3 regions of the Streptomyces sp. NPDC001714 genome follow, and region 2 is predicted to be linked to each of the others. Evidence: riboswitches for the same ligand, from Rfam matches in the RefSeq annotation. Region 2 holds a riboswitch; each other region holds the start of a gene.
The links. A riboswitch is a leader RNA that binds a small molecule or an ion and turns the genes downstream of it on or off. The one in region 2 is predicted to bind thiamine pyrophosphate.

Region 1 (2,195 bases), on a different contig from region 2:
GCCAAGCAACTGTCGCAGCACTACTTCGCGCGGTACGCGCACGACCCCGAGCAGTGGACCGACATCCCGGCCGGCTCGCGGGACAAGCTGCGGGAGGCGCTGTTCCCCGAGCTGATGACCGTCGTACGGCACCTGTCGACCGACGAGGGGACCACGCGCAAGACGCTGTGGCGGCTGTTCGACGGCACGCTCGTCGAGTCGGTGCTGATGCGCTACCCGGACCGGGTGACCATGTGCATCAGCTCGCAGGCGGGGTGTGGGATGAACTGCCCGTTCTGCGCGACCGGGCAGGCGGGTCTGGACCGGAACCTGTCGACCGCCGAGATCGTGCACCAGATCGTGGACGGGATGCGGGCGCTCCGGGACGGGGAGGTCCCCGGTGGACCGGCGCGGCTGTCGAACATCGTCTTCATGGGGATGGGCGAGCCGCTCGCCAACTACAAGCGGGTGGTCGGAGCGATCCGCGCGCTCACCGACCCCGCCCCGGACGGGCTCGGGCTCTCGCAGCGCGGGATCACCGTCTCGACCGTCGGACTGGTCCCGGCCATCCACCGGTTCGCCGACGAGGGCTTCAAGTGCCGGCTCGCGATCTCGCTGCACGCCCCCGACGACGAACTGCGCGACACCCTCGTCCCCGTGAACACGCGGTGGAAGGTGCGCGAGGTCCTCGACGCCGGGTTCGAGTACGTCGAGAAGAGCGGGCGGCGCCTCAGCATCGAGTACGCCCTCATCCGCGACATCAACGACCAGGCCTGGCGAGGCGACCGGCTGGGGCGCCTGCTCAAGGGCAAGCCCGTGCACGTCAACCTCATCCCGCTGAACCCGACGCCGGGTTCGAAGTGGACCGCGTCGCGGCCGGAGGACGAGAAGGCGTTCGTCGAGGCGATCGAGGCGCACGGTGTGCCGGTGACGATCCGGGACACCCGTGGGCAGGAGATCGACGGCGCCTGTGGTCAGCTCGCGGCCACCGAGCGGTAATCTGAGGGCCGTAGGTACATCTTCATATTCCGACAGGGGAGCGCCACAGCGCTGAGAGTGCGGCAACCGGGCCGCAGACCCTCTGAACCTCGCCCAGGTCATTCTGGGTAGGAAGTTCGGTCATCACTCAAGCTGTTGCGCCCTGCCCGCACATCGTGGGCAGGGCCGCGTCTCTTCCTGGTCAACCCCAGGAGGAAAACACCAGTGCACACAAGGACCTTCTTGGCCGCGGCCGTCGGGCTCGGTCTCGTCACGCTGTCCGCCTGCTCGTCGTCGTCGGGTTCCGACGCCGGCTCCAAGACCGTCACCCTCGTCAGCCACGACTCGTGGGCCGTCTCCAAGAACGTGCTGCAGGACTTCGAGAAGCAGTCCGGCTACAAGGTCAGGGTCCTCAAGGACGGCGACGCCGGGCAGGCCGTCAACAAGGCGATCCTGACCAAGGACAACCCACAGGGCGACGTCTTCTTCGGCGTCGACAACACCCTGCTCTCCAGGGCTCTCGACAACGGTCTCTTCCAGCCGTACGAGGCGAAGGGGCTCGACACGGTCGGCACGGCGTACCAACTCGACGCGGCCAAGCACCGCGTCACGCCCATCGACTACGGCGACATCTGCGTCAACTACGACAAGGCGTACTTCAGCAAGCACAAGCTGACCCCGCCGGCCTCGTACGCCGATCTCGTCAAGCCGCAGTACAAGAACCTCCTCGTCACCGAGAACGCGGCCACCTCCTCGCCCGGGCTCGGCTTCCTGCTCGGGTCCGCCGCGCAGTACGGGGACAGCGGGTGGCAGGACTACTGGACGAAGCTCAAGGCCAACGGCGTCAAGGTCGTCGACGGCTGGGAGCAGGCCTACAACGAGGAGTTCTCCGGCTCGGCCGGCGGGAAGAAGGCGGGGGGCGACCGGCCGCTCGTCGTGTCGTACGCCTCCTCACCGCCCGCCGAGGTCATCTACGCCGACCCGAAGCCCAGCACCGCGCCCACCGGCGTCGCGACCGGCACCTGCTTCCGGCAGATCGAGTTCGCCGGACTGCTGAGCAACGCGGGGAACACCAAGGGCGGCAAGGCGCTCATCGACTTCCTGGTCTCGAAGGAGTTCCAGGAGGACATGCCGCTCAACATGTTCGTGTACCCGGTGGTGAAGGGGGCGAGCGTGCCTGCCGAGTTCACGAAGTACGGGCCCGCCGCCCAGAACCCGGAGACCATGGCGCCCGACAA
Region 2 (2,195 bases):
CAGCGCGACCAGCGCCATCACACCGCGCAGCCGGCCCACCACCACGACGGCGAGTGCGAAGATCCCGGCCAGCAGGGCCATCGGGAACTTCCGGTTCACGTCGGTGACCGAGTACTGCAGGTCCTTGGGAGCGGAAGGCTCGTACGCGGCCACGACCTGCTCGCCCTCGTGCAACTGCCGGGACTGGTCGGGCTGCACGATCTCGGTGAAGGTACGGCCCTTGTCCTTGCCGGTGTCGACCCGGACCGTGGCCTTCTTGCAGGTGCCGTCCTCCTCCTTCGAGGAAGTGCCGTCGGCGGTGGAGGTGTCGGCGGTCAAGCCGCCCCCGGAGGCGTTGACCGACTTGCAGCTGACCGAGACGACCTTGGTGACCGTCGCCGCCTGCGTCTGGCGGTCGAAGCCGACGCCGGTGCGCTCGTGCGGCGGGGCGCCACCGGGCCACAGCACCACCAGGCCGACCACCACCGCGGCGGTGAAGGGGATGAGGATCGCCGCGATGACCTTGCGCAGATGCTTGGAGACGGGCGCGGCCGGGCCGTGGCTGTGGCTGTGTCCGTGCGAGTGGCCGTGCCCGCCGCCGGGCCGGGAGCTGTCCTGGCCCGGGCGGGGCGAACGGCCCTGAGCCTGGCCGTGGGGCGATTCGCCATGGGCCTGGCCGTGGGGCGATTCGCCATGGGCCTGGCCGTGGCCGTGGGCATGGCTGTCGTCGTGATGGTGGGCGTGGCTGAGGGCCTGCCCGTGGTCGTACTGCTCGCCCTGCCTGTGGATGTGTCCGTCACCGGCACCATGGCCCCCGTGGCCGGATTCGCCGCCCTGCGTGGCGCCGTTGCCGCGCCGTGGGTCGGGGGGCGGATAGGGGTGCTGCTGCGTCGAGGTCACCGCCCGATCATCGCAAGAACGGGAGAGGCCCTCTGTTCACCGCGCCCGAATTGACGCTAGCGTGGAGGCACCTTTGCACACGCGGGAGCTCGGAGCACCGGGCTGAGAGGGCGCTGACCTCCGTATTCGCGATGTTTCACGTGGAACGAGTGCTGTTTCACAGGAAACGCCGCCCGACGGAAGCCGCTGCGTCGACCGCCGAACCTGTTACCGGGTAATGCCGGCGTAGGGAGTAGGTCTCATGACCAACAAGGACGCACGCACGCCTGCCTTCAGCCAGGACGAACAGCCCATTGCGGGCGAATCGTCGTCGGGGGCCGGGAAGTCCATCGGCTGGCACAAGGGGTATGTCGCGGGCTCCCGCCCCGACCTGCGGGTGCCGGTCCGTCAGGTGCATCTCACCAACGGGCAGTCGGTCACGCTCTACGACACCTCGGGCCCGTACACCGATCCGCTCGTCGAGACCGACGTCCGCAGGGGCCTGCCGCCGCTGCGGGAGAACTGGATCGTCGCCCGCGGCGACACCGAGGAGTACGCGGGCCGGCCCGTCCGTCCCGAGGACGACGGGATCAAGCACACGTCGCCGCGCGGTGGCCTGCGCAACCTGGACGCGGTCTTCCCGGGCCGCCCGCGCCAGCCGCGCCGCAGCCGGGAAGGCGAGGCGGTGACCCAGCTCGCGTATGCCCGCCGGGGCGAGATCACCCCGGAGATGGAGTACGTGGCCATCCGCGAGAACGTTTCTCCCGAGGTGGTCCGTGAGGAGATCGCGGCGGGCAGGGCCGTGCTGCCCGCCAACGTCAACCACCCGGAGATCGAGCCGATGATCATCGGCAAGCGGTTCCTGGTGAAGGTCAACGCCAACATCGGCAACTCCGCGGTCACCTCCTCCATCGAGGAGGAGGTCGAGAAGATGACCTGGGCGACCCGCTGGGGTGCCGACACGGTCATGGACCTCTCCACCGGCCGCAACATCCACACCACCCGCGAATGGGTGCTGCGCAACTCCCCCGTCCCCATCGGCACGGTGCCGCTCTACCAGGCCCTGGAGAAGGTCGACGGCAGGGCCGAGGAGCTGACCTGGGAGATCTACAAGGACACGGTCGTCGAACAGGCCGAGCAGGGCGTGGACTACATGACCGTCCACGCGGGCGTGCGCCTGCCGTACGTGCCGCTCACCGCCAACCGCAAGACCGGCATCGTCTCGCGCGGCGGCTCGATCATGGCGGCCTGGTGCCTCGCGCACCACAAGGAGTCGTTCCTGTACGAGAACTTCGAGGAACTCTGCGAGATCCTCGCCGCCTACGACGTCACGTACT
Region 3 (2,195 bases), on a different contig from region 2:
TGGCGGGGCGGGCGCCGATGCCGACCACGACGGCGCCCGCGGGCAGCCGCGAGCCGTCGTCGAGCACCACCACGCCGGGCTCGATGTGCACCACGCGCGCGTGGGTGCGCAGTTCGGTGCCGCTGTCCGCGTACCAGGCGGCCATCGGCGCGGCGACCTCGGCGGGGAGCGCTCCCGCGAGCGGGCGGTCCGCGGCCTCGACCACGGTGACCGCGCAGCCCGCCTCGCGGGCCGCGGTCGCGAACTCGGCGCCGATCCAGCCCGCGCCGACGACCACGATGTCGTGCTGCCGGGCGAGCACGGGCCGCAGCCGCTCGGCGTCGTCCAGGGTGCGCAGCAGATGGACGCCGGGCACGCCCTCGGTGCCGGGCAGCGTGATCGGCTCGGCGCCGGTGGCGAGGACCAGGACGTCGTACGGCACCGGTCCGGCCTCGGTGTCCAGCTCGTGGTCGGCGGTGCGCACGCCCAGCGCCTCGCGGCCGAGCGCCAGCTCGATGCCGAGCGCCTCGAAGTCGACCTCGAAGGCGGAGCCCTCCGACTTGCCGAGCAGCACGGCCTTGGAGAGCGGCGGCCGGTCGTACGGCTGGTGCGGTTCGGCGCCGATCAGCGTGACGGTTCCGGTGAACCCCTGCTCGCGCAGGGCGACGGCGGTCTGCACCCCGGCCATCCCCGCGCCCACGACGACCACGCGCCGCGTCTGTGACGTGCTCCGTCGCTGCGTCTGCTCGCTCACCTGATCACCATAGACAAGAACGATAGACAACTGACAGAGAGTCAGTCAGGGGGCGTGGCGAGTGACCTGTTCCACAGCACCGTCCACCACGCTGTCCACAGTGCCGTCCGAGGCCGTCTTACAAGGGCGGAGCTCCGCGGGCTAGGGTGGCGGGGAAGCACACGCGGGAGCCCGGACGCACCGGGCTGAGAGGGAGGCTGGCGGCCTCCGACCGTACGAACCTGATCCGGGTCATGCCGGCGAAGGGAGGGGCTGGACGCCCATGTCCTCACGTACGTCCGACGTCCTCGTCATCGGGGGCGGAATCATCGGCCTGGTCACGGCCTGGCGGGCGGCTCAGCGCGGGCTCGCCGTCGCCGTGGTCGACCCCGAGCCCGGCGGCGGGGCCGCGCAGGTCGCGGCCGGGATGCTGGCCGCGGTCACCGAACTGCACTACGGGGAGCAGACGCTGCTGGGGCTCAATCTGGCCTCCGCCCGCCGCTATCCCGCCTTCGCCGCCGAGCTCACCGAGCTGACCGGCCACGACCTCGGCTACCGGCGCTGCGGCACGCTCGCGGTCGCGCTGGACGCCGACGACCGCGCCCATCTGCGCGAGCTGCACGCCCTCCAGCAGCAGTCGGGCCTGGAGTCCGAGTGGCTGTCCGGGCGGGAGTGCCGACGCCTGGAGCCGATGCTCGCGCCGGGCGTGCGCGGCGGGCTGCGGGTCGACGGCGACCACCAGATCGACCCGCGCCGGCTGGCGGCCGCGCTGGTGGCCGCGTGCGAGCGGACCGGGGTGGTCCTCCACCGCGACTGGGCCGAGCGCCTGGAGGTGGTGCGGGGGCGGGCCGCCGGGGTCGTCACCCGTGCGGGCGCGGCCTGGGGCGCCGGGCAGGTGGTGCTCGCCGGCGGGAGCCTGAGCGGGCGGCTGGCGGGCGTGCCGGACGACGTGCTGCCGCCGGTGCGGCCGGTGAAGGGGCAGGTGCTGCGGCTGACCGTGCCCGCGCGGTACGCACCTTTCCTCAGCCGGACGGTACGGGCTGTGGTGCGCGGCGGGAACGTCTACCTGGTGCCCCGGGAGAACGGCGAGCTGGTCGTCGGCGCGACCAGCGAGGAGCTGGGCTGGGACACGACGGTCACCGCGGGCGGTGTGTACGAGCTGCTGCGCGACGCGCACGAGCTGGTCCCCGGCATCACCGAGCTGCCCCTGACCGAGACCCGGGCCGGCCTGCGCCCCGGCTCCCCCGACAACGCGCCGTTGCTCGGGCCGACCCGCCTCGACGGACTGCTGCTGGCCACCGGGCACTACCGCAACGGGGTGCTGCTCACGCCGGTCACCGGAGACGTGATGGCGGAGCTGCTGGCCGGCGGCGAGCTGCCGCAGGAGGCCCGTCCGTTCACGCCGAGGCGATTCGGCGACGTCCTCGTGGAGCAGAGCGCATGAACATCTCCGTCACCATCTCCGTCAACGGGGAGCGCCTGG

Region 1: it holds a riboswitch for thiamine pyrophosphate, as region 2 does, so the genes downstream of both, ACFY0P_RS36980 (thiamine ABC transporter substrate binding subunit) here and thiC (phosphomethylpyrimidine synthase ThiC) in region 2, are expected to answer to the same signal.
Region 3: it holds a riboswitch for thiamine pyrophosphate, as region 2 does, so the genes downstream of both, thiO (glycine oxidase ThiO) here and thiC (phosphomethylpyrimidine synthase ThiC) in region 2, are expected to answer to the same signal.

The regions. Positions count from the first base shown of each region.
Region 1 covers NZ_JBIAUL010000017.1:91,702-93,896, forward strand. Annotated here, with positions in the region: gene rlmN (23S rRNA (adenine(2503)-C(2))-methyltransferase RlmN) at 1-978, shown strand, start outside; TPP riboswitch at 1,003-1,110, shown strand; gene ACFY0P_RS36980 (thiamine ABC transporter substrate binding subunit) at 1,183-2,195, shown strand, end outside.
Region 2 covers NZ_JBIAUL010000003.1:412,786-414,980, forward strand. Annotated here, with positions in the region: gene ACFY0P_RS10635 (YibE/F family protein) at 1-879, opposite strand, end outside; TPP riboswitch at 951-1,128, shown strand; gene thiC (phosphomethylpyrimidine synthase ThiC) at 1,121-2,195, shown strand, end outside.
Region 3 covers NZ_JBIAUL010000006.1:134,351-136,545, reverse strand. Annotated here, with positions in the region: gene ACFY0P_RS17455 (NAD(P)/FAD-dependent oxidoreductase) at 1-733, opposite strand, end outside; TPP riboswitch at 887-998, shown strand; gene thiO (glycine oxidase ThiO) at 996-2,156, shown strand; gene thiS (sulfur carrier protein ThiS) at 2,153-2,195, shown strand, end outside.